Regions from separate parts of the Streptomyces sp. NPDC036815 genome, predicted to be linked through region 2. Evidence: riboswitches for the same ligand, from Rfam matches in the RefSeq annotation. Region 2 holds a riboswitch; the other holds the start of a gene.
The links. A riboswitch is a leader RNA that binds a small molecule or an ion and turns the genes downstream of it on or off. The one in region 2 is predicted to bind glycine.
Positions count from the first base shown of each region.

Region 1 (9,326 bases), on a different contig from region 2:
GTCCAGGCCGAGGATCGTGTCTCCGGGCTGGGCGATCGCGAAGAGGGCGGCCTGGTTGGCGGAGGCGCCGGAGTGCGGCTGGACGTTCGCGTACTCGGCGCCGAACAGGTCCTTGACCCGGTCGATCGCGAGTCGCTCGGTCACGTCCACGTGCTCGCAGCCGCCGTAGTAGCGGCGGCCGGGGTAGCCCTCGGCGTACTTGTTGGTGAGGACGGTGCCCTGGGCCTCCATGACGGCGACCGGAGCGAAGTTCTCCGAGGCGATCATTTCCAGGGTGGACTGCTGGCGGTGGAGCTCGGCGTCGACGGCGGCGGCGACGTCCGGGTCGAGCTCGTGGAGGGGGGTGTTCAGAAGCGACATCACACGATCCCTATCGGTATGGGTCAGCCGGCGGTGAATGCGGTGTACTCGTCGGCGGACATCAGCTCGTCCGGCTCGCCCGAGATGCGCACCTTGAACAGCCAACCGCCCTCGAACGGGGCGGAGTTGACCAGTGAGGGGTCTTCGACGACGTCCTGGTTGGCGGCCACGATCTCGCCGGTCACCGGGGCGTAGAGGTCGCTGACCGACTTGGTCGACTCCAGCTCGCCGCAGGACTCGCCCGCGGTCACCGTGTCACCGACCGCGGGGAGCTGGGCGAAGACGACGTCACCGAGCGCGTTGGCCGCGTGCTCCGTGATGCCGACCGTCGCCACGCCGTCCTCGGTGGCCGAGAGCCACTCGTGCTCCTTGCTGTAACGCAGCTGCTGGGGGTTGCTCATGACCTGAATTCTCCTGTACGCGGGTGGGTGCTGCGGAACGGGACTGATGTGCGGGGGATCACGTCCGGGGCGCCGGCCGCCGGTCCCACCGCGGGGACAACGCTACGAGCGTCACTTCTGTCGCTTGTAGAACGGCAGGGCCACGACCTCGTACGGCTCGTGGCTGCCGCGGATGTCCACGCCCACGCCCGGGGTGCCCGGCGCCGCGTGCTCCGCGTCGACGTACGCCATCGCGATCGGCTTGCCCAGCGTCGGGGACGGGGCGCCGGAGGTGACCTCGCCGATGACCTTGCCGTCCAGGACCACGGGGAAGCCCGCGCGCGGGACGCGGCGGCCCTCGGCGATCAGGCCGACGAGCTTGCGCGGCGGGGCGGTCTCGGCACGCTCGCCGGCGGCCGCGAGGGCGGCGCGGCCCACGAAGGCCTCCGACTGCGACGTCTTCTCGAATTTGACCACCCGGCCGAGCCCGGCGTCGAACGGCGTCAGCCCGGCGGTCAGCTCGTGCCCGTACAGCGGCATGCCCGCCTCCAGGCGCAGCGTGTCGCGGCAGGAGAGGCCGGCCGGGACCAGGCCGACGGGCGTGCCCGCCTCCATCAGCGCGCCCCACAGCTTCTCCGCGTCACCGGGGGAGACGAAGAGCTCGAAGCCGTCCTCACCGGTGTAGCCCGTGCGGGCGATGAGGGCGGGGACGCCCGCGACGGTGCCGGGCAGGCCCGCGTAGTACTTCAGGTTGTCCAGGTCCGCGTCGGTCAGCGACTTCAGGATGCCGGAGGACTCCGGGCCCTGGACGGCGAGCAGGGCGTACGCGTCCCGGTCGTCGCGGACCTCGGCGTCGAAGCCGTCGGCGCGGGCGGTCAGCGCGTCGAGCACGACCTGCGCGTTGGAGGCGTTGGCGACGACCATGTACTCGGGGGCCCCGGCCGCACCGAGCCGGTAGACGATCAGGTCGTCCAGGATGCCGCCGTCCTCGGCGACGATCATCGTGTAGCGGGCGCGGCCGACGCCGACGGAGCCGATGTTGCCGACCAGCGCGAAGTTCAGGAAGTCGGCGGCCTCGGGTCCGGTGACCGTGATCTCGCCCATGTGCGACAGGTCGAAGAGGCCGGCCTTGGTGCGTACCGCGTTGTGCTCGTCGCGCTCGCTGGCGTACCGCAGCGGCATGTCCCAGCCCGCGAAATCGGTCATGGTCGCGCCGAGAGACCGATGCACGGCGTCGAGGGCGGTCAGACGGGGGGCAGTGCTCATGAAAGGAACTCCCAGGGCATGACGGGCGAGGTCGATCCTCCCCATCTGTCATCGGAACCTGAGAGGTTCGCCGGAAGTGTCTCGGTGTCCGAGACGCTCGGCTTGCACCTTGGGTGGGACCGCCGGGGCGGCCCGCTTTTCAGATGTGCCTCGCCCGCGCGGTACGGGGCCTGAGAGATTCAAGGGAGGGACTTGCTCCTTCGGCGCCCCGGGCAGCCAGCACTGGCTGGTTCCGGGGACTCTCCCGCGCGGATTCAAACGGCCGGTATGGAGTTGGCGGGCACATCATTGCACGCGACCCTGTCCGGGGGGACCCGTGACCGGCCACGGATCCCGCGGCCCGGACCCGCTTGTGCCGCATTACCTTCTCTTTACACTTGCTGGGGAAGCAGTACGTGACCGCTATGGGGAGGCCGATCACGGTGCGCAGCAGGACCAGTGTCCACGCCATGACCACCGGGGTGGCGACCGCGGCGGTGGCGCTGCCGGAGCAGCCCGCCGCCCCGGCCGCGGAGAGCTGCGGCCCGCTTCCCGTGGCCGTCGTCCGCGACCTCCGCGGACGGGCCGGCCACAGCCCGCGCCGCCTCACCTTCGGCGCGGGCGACCTGGTCGTCGTCTCCGGGCTGCCCGGCGGCGGAAAGTCGACCCTGATGCGGCAGGCCGTCACCGGGCCGCGCATCGACTCCCAGGACACCCGCGACCGCTGGGCCCGCCGCATGCCGCGCCTGCTGCCGTACGCGCTCTACCGCCCCCTGGTCCGCCTCGCGCACTACGCGGGACTGCGCCGCACCCTGCGCTCGGGGGTGAGCGTCGTCGTGCACGACTGCGGCACCCAGGCCTGGGTGCGCCACTGGCTCGCCCGCGAGGCCGCCCGGCGCGGCGCGGCCCTGCACCTGCTGCTCCTCGACGTGCCGGTGGAGACGGCGCTCCAGGGCCAGCACGAGCGCGGCCGCGGCGTCTCGCGGTACGCCTTCGCGCGCCACCGCAGGACGGTCGGCCGCCTCGTCGGCGCCGCCGAGCGCGGCGAGCTGCCGCGCGGCTGCGGCTCGGCGGTGCTCCTCGACCGGGCGGCGGCGCAGGTCCTGCGGGGGATCGCCTTCGACCGCTGAGCGCCCCGGCGTTAGGGTTCGAGCCGCAGGCAGAGCGGTCGCGAGCAGGGGTTGGACAGATGGACTTTCCGGCGCAGGCACACGCCCATCCCTACGGTGGATGGCCGGGCAACGAACTGGAGGAGGTCCTGGCGGCCTCGCTCGGCGCCCCCGCCGCGGCGGGCGGCCGGATCGTGGAGGTTCTCGGCCGCAGCCAGGTGTGGATCCCGCTGCCGAGCGGCGGCGGCCCCGACAGCGGCACCCTGGACCTGCCGACCCTGGAGATCGAGGGTCAGGCGTACGTCCCCGTCTTCAGCTCCGCACAGCAGTTCCGCCAGGCCCTGGGCGAGGCGGCGGACCGGATGGGCCACACCGTGGCGCCCGCCGTGGAGTTCGCCCGCGGCCTCCCGCCGCAGCTGGGCATCGCGCTGAACCCGGACGGCACCGTCGGCGTCCCGCTGCCGCCGCCCGCCGTCGCCGAGCTCTGCCGGGCCGGCCGCTCCGAGCTGGACGGGCCCGCCACCGGCGGCCGGGTGAAGCTGTACGAGCCGGACTGGCAGCACGACCCGGTGGACTTCCTGGCCGCCGCGGCCCGGGAGTTCGAGGCGGCCGGGGTCGTCCGCACCGCCCGCCGCTGCCTGGCCTCCGTCGAGACCGACGAGCCGACGCTCTTCGTCGGCGTCGAGCTGTCCACCTGGGACGGCAACGCCCGCGACCTCCCCATGGAGGCCCTGGGCCGCGCCCTCGGCCAGGTGCCGGCCCCGTGGCCGGTGAACCTGGTACTCCTCGACGTGGCACAGGACCCGGTGGGCGACTGGCTGCGCGCCCGGGTGCGGCCGTTCTACCACCGCGGGGCCTGAGGTGTCGTACGTCAAGTCCGGGCCCGGATCGCCGCTTAAGCTGGTTCCATGACCCGGTCGGGGCACGTCCGTGCCCGGCGACGGGTTCTCGGGTACGACGGGTTCTCGGGTAGTCGGGCACGAAGCGAAGGGGCGGTTACGGGTGAGTGCGTCGGGCACGGCCGCGGGCGATGGGGTCTCCCCTGCACGAGCTGGCTCGGGCGCCGGGGGGCAGGTCGAGCAGCTGCTGCGCCAGGTGACGCCCGGGCGCTACGACGCCTATGAGGCGCTGCTGCGCGCCCTCGCCGCCGACCAGGTGTGGATGCTGCTCTGGCACGGCCAGGCCGGCTCGCCCGACGCCCAGTACGGGAACATGGAGGTCGAGGGGATCGGCTACGCCCCCTGTGTGACCTCCGCCCAGGAGCTCTCCGCCAGTGGCTGGAACCGCAGCTACGAAGTGGTGCGCGGTCTCGACATCGCCCGCACCCTCTACCCCGACCACTACGGCCTCTGGCTGAATCCGCACGCGCCCGGCGGCGGCGTCGGCATCCCCTGGCTGGATCTGCGCCGCATGGCCTCGGGCCTGGACCTGCTGCCCGCGGGACCCCTGCGGCTCACCGAGCCGAGCATCGAGATCCCCCAGTTCTACGCGCTGCTCACGCAGAACGCGCACCGCACCCCGATGGTCCGCTCGCTGCGCCGCGCCTGGGTGCAGCCCGCGCTCGGTGCGCCCTATCTGGCCATCGGTCTCGACGTGTACGACACGTCACCGGCGTCCGTGGACGCGATCCGCACGATGATGCAGCAGTCCATTCCGGCCGTCCCGGAGGGCCTGCCCGTCTCGACGGTCGCGATGTCCGACGACTACGACCCGGTCGCGATGTGGCTGCGCGCCAACGCCCGGCCGTTCTACGACCGCGAGGCACAGGCGGCCCCGGCGCCGGCGAGCGGTTACGGCTACCCCGCGCCGTACTGAGCAGCGCCGACGGATGCGATGTCCGTTGTGATGCGGGTGGGGCCCTATGGACCCCGGTGAAGCATTGCACCCCAACTGCCCCGTGTTCGCCCCTCGTTCACTGGCGTCCGGATAACGGAACACCTCGATCAGCATCACGGTTGCGCATCCTTTCCCCGTCAAGTCTGGTAACAGATCGCGACGTGGATGAAGACTCCCGCTCCAAGGGGCCTTCGCCCCTGTGTACGACGGACTGATCACGTCGCTACAGCGGCAAGTGCGGGCCGGTCACCACCGGTTGAGAGGGGTCCCTGCCACGATGACGGCACCATTGCATGACACACCTGCGGACGCGGACCCGACCGAGGACGTCGCCCCCGCAGTTGATGCAGGGGTGAAAAAGGTCGAGGGCCGGTCCCTCAAGCAGATCGCCTGGAACCGCCTGAAGCGGGACAAGGTCGCCCTGGCGGGCGGCATCACGGTGTTGGTACTGGTGCTGGTCGCCGTCTTCGCGCCGCTGATCGTGAACCTGCTGGGTCACCCGCCCAACGACTTCAACCAGGACAAGCTCGACGAGCTGACCGGTCTGCCCAAGGGCGATCTCGGCGGCGTGAGCGGCGACTTCCTCTTCGGCGTCGAGCCGAACAAGGGCCGCGACGTCTTCAGCCGGATCGTCTTCGGCGCGCGGATCTCGCTGCTGGTCGCGTTCCTCGCGGCGATCGTGGCCGTGGCGCTCGGGACCCTCTTCGGGATCATCGCCGGCTACTTCGGCGGCTGGATCGACGCGCTCATCAGCCGCGTGATGGACGTGCTGCTCTCCTTCCCGCAGCTGCTCTTCATCATCTCGCTGGTCTCCGTGCTCCCCGACGACCTGCTCGGCCTCGAAGGCACCAGCGTGCGCGTCGCGATCCTCGTCATGGTCATCGGCTTCTTCGGCTGGCCGTACGTCGGACGGATCGTCAGGGGCCAGACGCTTTCGCTCCGTGAGCGCGAGTACGTCGAGGCGGCCCGCAGCCTCGGCGGCGGCAAGCGCCACATCCTCTTCCGTGAACTGCTGCCCAACCTGGTCGCCCCCATCACCGTCTACGCGACGCTGATGATCCCGACCAACATCCTCACGGAGGCGGCCCTCAGCTTCCTCGGCGCCGGCGTCAAGCCGCCGACGGCCTCGTGGGGCGGCATGCTGCGCGACGCGCTCAAGACGTACGAGCACGACCCGATGTTCATGGTCTTCCCGGGCGTCACGATCTTCATCACCGTCCTGGCCTTCAACCTCTTCGGCGACGGGCTGCGCGACGCGCTCGACCCGAAGGGGACGCGCTAGAAGGTCCCAACTGGCTTGCCCCTGCCGCATGTCAGGTGGCTTTAACCATGGTTCTCCGGCAGCTCAAGGCCAGGGACCGCGAATCTCGGAGGTTACGAGAAAATGCCCACAGTTTCCTCGAAACGACGGCTCACCAGTGGTGCGGCCCTCGTCGTCGCGGCACTGGTGACCACCACGGCGTGCGGCGGCGGTGACGGTGACGACAGCGACTCCAAGGGTGCCGGTTACAACGCGGCGCTGAACAAGGTCGCCAACCCTTCCAAGAAGAAGGGAGGCACGCTGAAGATGGTCGGCAAGCAGGACCTGGACTCCGCCGACCCGCAGCGCGCCTACTACGGCATGACGTGGGACTTCATGCGCTTCTACACCCGGCAGCTGGTGACCTACGACACCAAGCCGGGCAAGGCGGGCACGAAGCTGGTCCCCGACCTCGCCACGTCCACGGCGAAGATCTCGGACGACGGCAAGACCTACACGTACAAGCTGCGTTCCGGCCTGACGTGGGAGGACGGCTCCAAGCTGACCTCCAAGGACATCAAGTACGGCATCGAGCGCACCTGGGCGACGGACACCATCACCGGTGGTCCGGGCTACATCCGCCAGACGCTCGACCCCAAGGGCAAGTACAAGGGCCCCTACAAGGACAAGGGCGGCCTCGACGCGATCGAGACCCCCGACGACCAGACGATCATCTTCAAACTGCCCAAGCGCAACGGTGACTTCGAGCAGTTCCTGGCCATGCCCACCGGCTCGCCGGTGAAGGAGGCCAAGGACACCAAGGCCAAGTACACCCAGCGGCCGTTCTCGGCGGGCCCGTACAAGTTCCAGCAGTACAAGTCGAACAAGAAGATCGTGCTGGTCCGCAACGACAAGTGGAAGAAGTCCTCGGACCCGATCCGCGCGGCCCTGCCCGACAAGATCGACGTGACGATCTCCGCCAACCAGGAGGAGAACGACAAGAAGTTGATGGAGGGCGACTTCGACGTCGACCTCAACGGCACGGGCATGACCCAGTCCGGCCGCGTCAGCGCCGTCACGGACCACCGCGGCAACGTCGACAACATGCACACGTCCTTCGTGCGCTACGTCGCGCTGATCCACAACGCCAAGCCCTTCGACAACGTGCACTGCCGCAAGGCCGTGTTCTACGCGACGGACTTCGCGAGCATCCAGCAGACCCGCGGCGGCAAGGTCGCGGCCGGTGACATCGCCAACAGCACCTTCCCCGTGGCGATCCCCGGCTACAGCAAGTACGACCCGTACGGCGTCCTCGCGCGCAAGGGCAAGCCGGACGCCGCCAAGGCCAAGGACGAGCTGAAGCAGTGCGACAAGCCGGGCGGCTTCACCACCAAGCTCACCGCCCGCAGCAACAACCCGGGTGAGGTCGACGCCGCCGAGGCGCTGCAGCAGTCGCTAGGCAAGGTCGGCATCAAGGTCCAGGTCGACTCGCTCGACGGCGCCGACACCTCCAGCATCACCGGCTCGCCGTCCGTCGTGAAGAAGCGCGGCTACGGCATGACGATGAGCGGCTGGGGCCCGGACTTCCCCTCCGGCCAGGGCTACGCGCAGCCGCTGTTCGACAGCCGCTTCCTGAACCCGACCGGTAACTACAACGAGTCGCAGATCAAGGACAAGAAGGTCGACGCGCTCTTCGACAAGGCGATCGCGGAGACCGACCCGGCCAAGGCCGGCGAGGTCTACAAGGAACTCGACAAGAAGATCCTCGACCAGGCCGACTGGATGCCCTTCCTCTACGAGAAGAACATCACCTGGCGCGGGTCGCGGCTGACCAACGCCTACATGTCCGACGGCTACAACGGCCGTTACGACTACGCCTCGCTCGGCGTCCTCAAGTAATTCCCGCAAGGGAAAACGTAGTTGCTCGTTCCACCGCCGCCGAATCCCGCCAGTCCGAAGGGCAGGTGATGGCCCCGGGCGATGGCCGGAGCTCCTCACAAGGGGGCTCCGGCCACCGCCGGGCCGCGCACAGTGCTTGCTTATCTCATCCGGCGCCTGATCGCCGTAATCATCATGGTGCTGGTCGTACTGCTCGCGACCTTCACCGTCTTCTTCATGCTGCCCAAGTGGGCGGGACAGGACATCGCCGTCCTCTTCGCCGGCAAGGCCACCGGAGCCGAGCAGATCGAAGGCATCCGGACCAAACTGGGACTCGACGACCCGCTGCTCGTCCAGTTCTGGGAGTTCATCAAGGGCATCCCGATGGGGCGCGACTACGTCAACGGCAGTGACGTCACGCACTGCCCCGCGCCCTGCTTCGGCTACTCCTTCCGCACCGAGGCGCCCGTCTGGGAGACCCTCAAGGACGCGCTGCCCGTCACCGGCGCGCTCGCCGCGGGCGCCTGCGTCCTGTGGCTCGCCGCGGGTGTCGCCACCGGTGTGGTCTCCGCCCTCAAGCGGGGTTCCATCTGGGACCGCTCCGCGATGACCGTCGCCCTCGGCGGCGTCTCGCTCCCCGTCTTCTTCACCGGCATGATCGCGATGGGCATCTTCGTCCACAACCTCGGCTGGGTGAAGATCGCGGACAGCCTCAGCACCGACGACTCGGCCGGCGTCTGGCTCCAGACGCTGATCCTGCCGTGGATCGTCCTCGCCTTCCTCAACGCCGCGATGTACGCCCGCCTCACCAGAGCCACCATGCTCGAAGTGCTCGGCGAGGACTACATCCGCACCGCGCGCGCCAAGGGCCTCGGCGAGGCCACCGTCATCCGCAAGCACGCGCTGCGCTCCGCGATGACGCCGATCCTCACCGTCTTCGGACTCGACCTCGGTGTCCTGATGGGCGGCGCCGTGCTCACCGAGTCCACGTTCAACCTGCCGGGGCTCGGCCTCGAAGCGGTCAGGGCCATCAGCAGCAAGGACCTGCCCGTCATTCTCGGCGTGACCCTGTGCGCGGCGCTCGCGATCGCCGTGGCCAACCTCGTCGTCGACCTCCTGTACGCCGTCATCGACCCGCGAGTGAGGCTGGGATGACCGAACTGTCCAAGAGCGGAGCAGCGGTGGGCGAGCCCGTCGCCGACTCGCCCGCTCCCTCCGCCTTCCTCGAGGTGCGCGACCTCAAGGTGCACTTCCCGACCGACGACGGCGTGGTCAAGT
Region 1 covers NZ_JBVJPW010000021.1:45,508-54,833, forward strand. The annotation lists gene glyA (serine hydroxymethyltransferase) at 1-360, opposite strand, end outside; gene gcvH (glycine cleavage system protein GcvH) at 384-761, opposite strand; gene gcvT (glycine cleavage system aminomethyltransferase GcvT) at 873-2,006, opposite strand; glycine riboswitch at 2,042-2,155, opposite strand; glycine riboswitch at 2,156-2,263, opposite strand; gene ACZ69I_RS31340 (AAA family ATPase) at 2,456-3,115, shown strand; gene ACZ69I_RS31345 (enhanced serine sensitivity protein SseB) at 3,175-3,954, shown strand; gene ACZ69I_RS31350 (enhanced serine sensitivity protein SseB C-terminal domain-containing protein) at 4,097-4,909, shown strand; gene ACZ69I_RS31355 (ABC transporter permease) at 5,208-6,212, shown strand; gene ACZ69I_RS31360 (ABC transporter substrate-binding protein) at 6,315-8,069, shown strand; gene ACZ69I_RS31365 (ABC transporter permease) at 8,202-9,203, shown strand; gene ACZ69I_RS31370 (ABC transporter ATP-binding protein) at 9,200-9,326, shown strand, end outside.
Region 1: it holds a riboswitch for glycine, as region 2 does, so the genes downstream of both, gcvT (glycine cleavage system aminomethyltransferase GcvT) here and gcvP (aminomethyl-transferring glycine dehydrogenase) in region 2, are expected to answer to the same signal.

Region 2 (9,326 bases):
GGCGACACACTCCGCCTGGGCGCCGCCGATCCGGCGCGCAGCGCGACCGGCCTGCTCGCCCTCGCCCAGCTGGGCGCGTCGGCGAAGAAGCGGGGCGGCAAGGACGGCGACACCCGGGCCGCCGCCCTGGCGAAAGCCCTGTCGTCCCGCACCTCGGACAGCGACGGCCAGCTCCTGGACACCCTCGCCCGCGACGACTCCGGCACCGAGCGGGACAACCCCCGCCGCAACCAGGCCCTGATCCTCTCCGAACAGGCCGCGTACGCCCACAACGCGTCGGCGGACGAGGAGAACCGCCTCGACCTGTTCTATCCCAAGGACGGCTCGCCCCGGCTCGACTACCCGTACACCCTCGTCGAGGACGACGAGATGTCCACCGACATGAGCCGCGCGGCGCTGCGCTTCATGACGATGTTCAGCGACGAGGAGGGGCAGCGGATCCTGACGGAGCACGGTTTCCGTACCGACCCCGACCAGCCCTCCGACAAACTGGTCACCGCCGCGGGAGGCCGCACCCCGCAGCCCTACGCGGCCGAGGCCACCGATCCGCCCTCCGACAAACAGCTCCAGGAGACCCTGGGCATGTGGACGATCACCGTGCAGAGCGCGCGGCTCAGCACCGTCGTCGACGCCTCCGAGTCCATGCGGCAGTTGGTCCCCGGCCGCGGCCAGTCCCGTATGGAGGTCACCAGGTCCTCGCTGCTCCAAGCCCTCGCGGGCTTCACGGACGAGGACGAGATCGGCCTCTGGGAGTTCGCCACCCGGCTGGACGGCGCCCGCGACTACCGCGTGCTGGAGCCGACCGAGCGCCTCGGCGACCGCAAGGGCGACGGCACCCACCGCGACGAGATGGCGGGCGCCTTCGGCGATCTGCAGCCCGTGCCGGGCGGCGCCACCGGCCTGTACGACACCACGCTCGCCGCCTACAAGGAGGCGCGGTCGACGTACGCGCGCGGCAAGTTCAACGCCCTCGTGATCCTGACCGACGGCGCCAACCAGGACCCGGACAGCATCTCCCGCGGCTCCCTCATCTCGCAGCTGGAGGACCTCTCCGACCCCGAGAAGCCGGTGCCGATCATCGCCATCGCCGTCGGCCCGGACGCGGACAAGGACGAGGTCCAGCAGATCGCCGAGGCGACCGGCGGCTCCGGCCACCAGGTCGACGACCCGGCGCAGATCCACGCGGTCATCCTCAAGGCCATCATGCAGGCGGGCAGCAACCAGGGCTGAGCCGAGGCGCCCGGCCGGGAGCCTCAGCCCGTCGGCACCGCGGGTTCCGGCAGCTCCACGGGCCAGGTGTGGACGGGCTCCCCGGCATGCATCAGCTCGCAGTACCGCCGGGTGGTCGCGGCCAGCGCCTCTTCCCTCGCAAGGCCGCTCTCGCGGGCCCGGTGGTACGTCGACGCCTGCCACGAAGCCCCGTTGACCCGCCGCCGGCACCGCTCCTCGATCACCCCGAGGTACAGGTCCCGGTCGGCGGCCTCCACACCCCACGCGTCCAGGCCCGCGGCCGCGAGCGGCAGCAGCTCCTCGCGTACGAGCTGGACGGCCGGCACCTCGGCGACACCGCCGAGCCTGCCGCGCCGCGGCCACTGCAGCGTGGCGTCGATGCCCTGGCGGCACGCGACGTCGAAGTTGCGCGCGGCGGCCTCGAAGGGGAGCCGGGACCACACCGGCCGCGACTCCTCGGCGAGCGCCCGCACCAGGCCGTAGTAGAAGGCCGCATTGGCGATGACGTCGGTGACGGTGGGCCCCGCGGGCAGTACGCGGTTCTCCACCCGCAGGTGCGGGACGCCGTCGGCGATGCCGTACACCGGGCGGTTCCAGCGGTACACGGTGCCGTTGTGCAGGACGAGTTCCCCGAGGCGCGGCACGCCGCCCGCGTCGAGGACGCCGAGCGGGTCCTCCTCCTCCATCAGCGGCAGCAGCGCGGGGAAGTACCGGAGGTTCTCCTCGAAGAGCTCAAGCGGCCCGGTGATCCACCGCTCCCCGAACCAGGTGCGCGGCCGCACGCCCTGCGCCTGCAGCTCGGGCGAGCGCGTGTCGGTGGACTGCAGGAACAGCGGCGGCCGCGACTCGCGCCACAGTTCACGGCCGAACAGGAACGGCGCGTTGGCCCCCACGGCCACCTGCGCCGCGGCGACGGCCTGCGCCGCGTTCCACACATCGGCGAAACGGCCCGGCGTGACCTGCAGGTGCAACTGCACGGAGGTGCACGCCGCTTCCGGCGCGATCGACGCCGAGGTGCAGGTCAGCCGCTCCACGCCCTGGATGTCAAGGGCGAAGTCCTCGCCGCGCGCCGCCACGATCTGGTCGTTGAGGAGGGTGTAGCGGTCGACGTCGGAGAGGTTCGCGGACACCAGGTCGGCACGGTTCAGCGTCGGCAGAATTCCGATCATGACAATGCCGGCGGCGAGCTCGTTCGCTTTCCTGTGGGCGTAGTTGAGACCCGTGCGCAGCTCTTCGGCGAGCCGGTCGAGTACGCGTCCGCCGAGCCGGTGCGGAGCAATGTTCACTTCGAGGTTGAACATTCCGAGTTCCGTCTGGAAATCCCGGCTCGCGATGCGCTCGAGAACCTGCGCATTCAACATCCTCGGCAGCCCGTCAGGGCCGGCGAGATTCAACTCGATCTCCATGCCCATCAGATTCTTGGGCCGGTCGAATCGCCCCTCCTCCAACAATCGCTCCAGTCCCGCGAGACACTCTCGGAGCTTGCCTCGGTAGTGGTTCCGATCGGCCAGGTCGAACGTGCCCGCCACGACCTTCTCCCCCATCGAAGCGTCCCTCCTAGAACGGGCAGCCAAGGGTCCGGCCGCTGTGTACGGGGGATGATGCCCAGGCAATGTGATCGATAACGTCCCGCGCGGGGCCACCGACCGCTAGGCTCGGCGGGGTTGCTGTCCGGCACATTCACCAGGCATGCGGCACAGTGAAGATTCCGTTCCGAACCACCTGGTCAAAAGCACCGACAGGAATCGGCCGACCGCGTACCGCGGGAAATCCGAGGTCATGAAGGCAGGCCCCGCGAAAAATCGGGATAAACGTCTCACAAGGACGGCGCGTTAACGCCTTGCCAATAATATCCGGTGCCTCTAGCTGAAACACCGCTCGAACACACCTCGTATAAACTCCGCAATCTAGGCAGAGAGTTGGCGCTCGCGGTTCCCAGCCCCCGCCCCTCTGACCCAGAGCTGACAGCGCCGTCACGCACCTGCCCCCGTTCCACCGTGCCTGTCGAATGAGAGAGGCGACCCACCATGCCGCTGCATGTCCCCCCGGCTCCCGCGCCCGCCCTGCGCAGCGTCCTCGCGGCACTCGGTTCCCCCACCGCCGTACGCGAGGCCCGCACCCCGTCCCTCCGTGCGGCACAAGGGCCCGCGAGCCCGGAACTCCCGCTGCCGGTCCACGTGTTGGACCGCATCACTCCCGAGGGCACCTCGCCCACCCGCCTCGCCGGCTGGCGCTTCCTCATCCGCTGCGGCGAGCGCGCCGTCGCCGCGGCCGAGACGATGCTGACTCCGGACGGGTGGGCGTTCTCGCACTTCTTCGAGGGCCCGTACATCGCCTCCACGGAACGCGCCCTGCGGCACGCCGAGGCGATGCCGATGCCGTACCAGCCCCGGCTGCTCTCCGTGCCCGAGCTCTACATGCTCACTCTCTGGCTGCACCGCGACTGCACGGACGACGGCGCCGAGGGCGCGCTGGCCGCCACCGACCTGCTCGTTCCGCTGGCGCCCGCCCCACCCGGCATCGCGGCCCACCGCCCGCACCGCGTCGCCGAACTCCTTCCGATGCTCAACCACCGCCTGACACCGGCACCCCTGCTGACCTCACGCGCCTGACAGCGCCCCGTCCGCTTCCCGTGCCCCGCCGCCCCCGGCAGCGGGGCACAGCGCTGCCCACCCGAGTGGACTAGCCCACTCAGGCCACCCCGAACCACCCGAAGAGTGCGCCAAGTTGGGCTGAACCGTCCGCGCGGGTGATACGTCATTAAGCAGTAGGAGCCGCTGCGGCAAATTCCCTGCGGATTGACGCGCGGAGGGCAACACTGGGATCGGACCGACTACAACGGGGGGCGGTTATGAACACCGCATCGAGCCACAGGACCGACGTCACAGCCATCTCATCGCAGCGAAAGAACCCTTCCATGTGCCAGCACCAACCACCGTGCCCGACAGCCGACTCCGCCGACCGGGAAGCCGCGCTCCTCATGGCGAGCCACCCGGAACAGGGCTGGAGCCTGCTGTGCAACGGCGTCCTGCTCTTCGAGGACACCGGTGAGCTGCTGCCGGACGGCCAGATCATCGCCCCACATCGACCGCTGGGCACCGATCACGTCATGACGGCCGCCTGAGCACCGCTGGCACAGCCGCACGAGCGCACCACGGAGAAGACGAGGGGCCGGCCCGGAGAGAACTCTCCGAACCGGCCCCGCCGCATGCCCGCGCCGTGCGAGCGCGGTGATCAGTCCTCGTACGCATCCAGCGGCGGGCAGGAGCAGACCAGGTTCCGGTCGCCGTACGCCTGGTCGATGCGGCGCACCGGCGGCCAGTACTTGTCCGACGCCACCACACCGGCCGGGAAGACGGCCTCCTCGCGGCTGTACCCGTGCTCCCACTCACCGCTCAGCGCGGCGGCGGTGTGCGGGGCGTTCCGCAGCGGGTTGTCGTCGGCGGCCCACTCGCCGGAGCCGACCTTCTCGATCTCCCGGCGGATGGCGGTCATCGCCTCGCAGAACCGGTCGATCTCGCCCAGGTCCTCACTCTCCGTCGGCTCGATCATCAGCGTCCCGGCGACCGGGAAGGACATGGTCGGCGCGTGGAAGCCGTAGTCGATGAGCCGCTTGGCGATGTCGTCGACGCTGACGCCGGTCTCCTTGGAGAGCGGCCGCAGATCGATGATGCACTCGTGCGCGACGAGGTCGCCGGGACCGGTGTAGAGCACCGGGAAGTGCGGCTCGAGGCGCTTGGCGATGTAGTTGGCGGAGAGCACCGCGACCTGGGTGGCCCGCTTGAGGCCCTCGCCGCCCATGAGGCGCACGTACGACCAGGAGATCGGCAGGATGCCGGCGGAGCCCCAGGGCGCCGCGGAGATCGGGCCGACCCCGGTCTCGGGCCCCGCGGCGGGCTGCAGCGGGTGGTTGGGCAGGTACGGCGCGAGGTGCTCGCGCACACCGACCGGACCGACGCCGGGGCCACCGCCGCCGTGCGGGATGCAGAAGGTCTTGTGCAGGTTGAGGTGCGAGACGTCGCCGCCGAAGTGGCCCGGCTTGGCCAGGCCCACCAGGGCGTTGAGGTTGGCGCCGTCGACGTACACCTGGCCGCCCGCCTCGTGCACCTGGGCACAGATGTCGGCGACGTGCTCCTCGAAGACGCCGTGCGTCGAGGGGTAGGTGATCATCAGCACCGCCAGCTCGTCACGGTGCTTCTCGATCTTGGCGCGCAGGTCCTCGACGTCGATCTCGCCGTCGTCGGCGGTCTTGACGACCACGACCTTCATGCCCGCCATGACGGCGCTCGCGGCGTTCGTGCCGTGCGCGGACGACGGGATGAGGCAGACGGTGCGCTGCTCGTCGCCGTTGGCGCGGTGGTACCCGCGCACGGCGAGCAGGCCGGCCAGCTCGCCCTGCGAACCCGCGTTGGGCTGCAGGGAGACCTTGTCGTACCCGGTGACCTCGGCGAGCCGCTCCTCGAGCTCACGGATGAGCGTGAGGTAGCCCTGCGCCTGCTGGGCGGGGGCGAAGGGGTGCAGCGAGCCGAACTCGGGCCAGGTGACCGGCTCCATCTCGGTGGTCGCGTTGAGCTTCATGGTGCAGGAGCCCAGCGGGATCATGCCGCGGTCGAGCGCGTAGTCACGGTCGGCGAGCTTGCGCAGGTAGCGCAGCATCGCCGTCTCCGAGCGGTGCTGGTGGAAGACCGGGTGGGCGAGGTAGTCGTCCTGGCGCAGCAGGCCCGCGGGCAGCGTGTCCGCGACGTCGGCGTCGAGCACCTCGACATCGGCCTCGACCCCGAACGCTCCCCACACGGCGGCCAGTTGTGCCCGCGTGGTGGTCTCGTCGCAGGCGAGGGAGACGTGGTCGGCGTCGACCAGGTGGATGTTCACGCCACCCTCGCGGGCGGCACGGACGAGCTCCTCGGCCCTGCCCTCGACGCGCACGGTCAGGGTGTCGAAGTACGCGCCGTGGACGACCTCGACGCCACCGGCCGTCAGGCCCGCCGCGAGCAGCGTCGCGTACCGGTGGGTGCGCCGCGCGATCGACTTCAGGCCGTCGGGCCCGTGGTAGACGGCGTACATTCCGGCCATGACCGCGAGCAGCACCTGAGCGGTACAGATGTTGCTGGTGGCCTTCTCGCGGCGGATGTGCTGCTCACGGGTCTGCAGCGCGAGGCGGTAGGCCTTGTTGCCGTCGGCGTCGACGGAGACGCCGACGAGCCGTCCGGGCAGGCTGCGGGCGAACTTCTCGCGGACCGCCATGTAACCGGCGTGCGGGCCGCCGAAGCCCATCGGCACGCCGAAGCGCTGGGTCGTGCCGACGGCGATGTCGGCGCCGAGCTCGCCGGGCGAGGTGAGCAGCGTCAGGGCGAGCAGGTCGGCGGCGACGGTGACGACGGCGCCGATCTCGTGCGCCTGGTCGATGAGCGGCTTGATGTCGCGTACGGCACCGGAGGCGCCCGGGTACTGCACCAGGACGCCGACGACGCCGCGCTCGGCCACCTCGGCGGGAATGCCCTCGCTCAGATCGGCGACGACCACCTCCACGCCGGTGGGCTCGGCACGGGTTCGGATCACGGCGATGGTCTGCGGCAGCGTGTCGGCGTCGACGACGAAGGCGCCGTTCTTGACCTTGCCCATGCGGCGCGAGAGGGCCATGGCCTCAGCGGCGGCGGTGCCCTCGTCCAGGAGCGAGGCCCCGGAGGTGGGCAGGCCCGTCAGCTCGGCGACCATGGTCTGGAAGTTGAGCAGCGCCTCGAGCCGCCCCTGCGAGATCTCGGGCTGGTACGGCGTGTAGGCGGTGTACCAGGAGGGGTTCTCCATCACGTTCCGCAGGATGACCGGCGGGGTGAAGGTCCCGTAGTACCCGAGCCCGATCATGGAGTCGAGGACCTGGTTCCGGTCGGCCAGCGAGCGCAGCTCGGCGAGCACCTCGGCCTCGGAACGGGCGCCGGGCAGGTTCAGCGCCTCGGCGTTCTTGATCACATCCGGCACCGCGGCGGCCGTCAGCTCGTCGAGCGAGCCGTACCCGACCTGGGCGAGCATTTTGGCCCGCGCTTCCGCATCGGGCCCTATGTGCCGCTGCTCGAAGGGGATGCCCTGCTCGAGCTCGGAGAGCGGGATGCGATTGGTGGCAGTCATTGCGGAGGCCTCCTGGTCAGCACGACCTGCGAGGGGTACCACGGCGCGGGTACCCGGACGGCCTCCCCCTCTGTCATCTCAACCTGAGAGCTTCACAGTCCCGTCTCTCGACAGAGCTGCTTTCACCGTCGGTGAGGAAGGGTTCGGAACGTGCCCGCCCGACGCCCGCCCTGCTTTCCAGAGTGACCTCGTCCGTGCGGTACGGGTGCCTGAGAGATTCCGGGGAGGATTTGCTCCTTCGGCGCCCCCGGAAAGTGTGTTCCGGAGAGCTCTCCCGCACGGGGTCAGCGGCCAGAAGCCAGCCTACCAGCGAGGACCATGGCCGATCCCTCGAGTGGCCACCTGCCCCGAAGTGCTCTTTCGTAGTGACTACGAACGAATAAGGATGAGTTGCACCCGATTTCGTCAGGCCGCGACCAGCTGGAGGGCCCGTGCAGACCGACATCGATCCGCGCAACCTGATCGGCCGCAAGGCGTTCGACCGAAACGGGACCAAGATCGGCACCATCGACGAGGTGTACCTCGACGACGCCACCGGCGCCCCGGAATGGGCGGCCATACGCACCGGCCTGTTCAGCCGCGACGCCTTCGTGCCCCTGGAGCCGAGCGAGCTGGTCGGGGACGGCACCCTGCGCATTCCCTTCGACCGCGCCCTCATCAGGGACGCCCCCGACTTCGGAGTCGGCCGCCACCTCTCGCCCGAGCAGGAACTCCAGCTCTACCACCACTACGGCCTGGACACGACACCACCACAGTCCCCACCACCCGACCAGGACTTCGGCCGCATCGCTGGCACGGACTCCCCCTGACCCGGCGCCGCCCCTTTCGGGCCGGCCCGTCTCAGCCCTGATTCCCCACCTGCGCGCGAGCCGTTCTGGACACCTCCTCGAGCCCCGCCTCAGTTCCCGCCTCCCCGGCCTCCTCCGGTGCCTCCGCGGCGACCAGCGGCAACGGCTCGGCGGGCACCAGGTCCGGGTCCTCCGTCCGGAACGTCCGCACCCGCCCAGGCGGCGAGTACGGCGTCTCGAAGCGCACCGTCACCCGCCCGAGACCGCTCCCCTGCACCCACCCGTGCCCGTACTCGGCATGGCGCACGTCGTGACCGGCCGACCACCGCCGCTCGGCCGGCGCCACCGGCTCCTCGGCGCTCTCCCCCGCCTGCTCGCCCGGCACCGGCTCCCCCGGCACGCCGTCCCCGCTCCCGGCGCCCTCGGGCTCCGCCTCCGTGACGCTCCCGGCCGCCGCCGACGCCGCCTCCGCCTCGACCTCGGCGGCCTGGGCCTGCGCCTGCGCGAAGAGGTCCTCCTGCGTGTAGTCCGTGAGGCCCGATACGCCCACGCCGAGGAGCCGTACCCCGCCCGTGGTGTCCACCGACTCAAGCAGCCGCGCGGCGGCCTCCCGCACCACCCCGGGGTCGTCCGTGGGTCCGCGCAGCGTCTCGGACCGCGTCAGCGTCGAGAAGTCGAACCGCCGCACCTTCAGCACGATGGTCCGCCCCGAGTGCCCCGCCGCCCGCAACCGCTGCACACACCGCTCGGCGAGCCGCGCGACCTCGCCCCGCACCCGTACCCGGTCGTGGATGTCCACGTCGTACGTGTCCTCGACACTGACCGACTTCGTGTCCCGCTCGGCGACCACGGGCCGCTCGTCGTGCGCGAGCGCCATCCCGTACAGCGAGCCCCCGTGCGCCTTCCCGAGGAGCCGTACGAGCTCGTCCTCGCCCGCCTCGGCGAGTTCCTCCACCGTGGTGATGCCGGCCCGCCGCAGATGATCACCCGTGGCCGGCCCCACCCCGGGCAGGATGCGCACCGACATGGGCCCGAGCAGCGCCCGCTCCGACCCCGGTGCTATCAGCCTGAGTCCGTCCGGCTTGGCCTCCTCGGAGGCGATCTTGGCCAGCATCTTGGAGACGGCGAGCCCCACCGACCCGGTAAGACCGGTCACCGCCCTGATGTCCGCCCGCAGCCGCTCCC
Region 2 covers NZ_JBVJPW010000004.1:9,241-18,566, reverse strand. The annotation lists gene ACZ69I_RS11015 (substrate-binding and VWA domain-containing protein) at 1-1,230, shown strand, start outside; gene ACZ69I_RS11010 (glutamate-cysteine ligase family protein) at 1,254-2,774, opposite strand; gene ACZ69I_RS11005 (hypothetical protein) at 3,258-3,842, shown strand; gene ACZ69I_RS11000 (DUF5999 family protein) at 4,148-4,354, shown strand; gene gcvP (aminomethyl-transferring glycine dehydrogenase) at 4,465-7,353, opposite strand; glycine riboswitch at 7,541-7,640, opposite strand; gene ACZ69I_RS10990 (PRC-barrel domain-containing protein) at 7,785-8,162, shown strand; gene ACZ69I_RS10985 (DNA polymerase IV) at 8,194-9,326, opposite strand, start outside.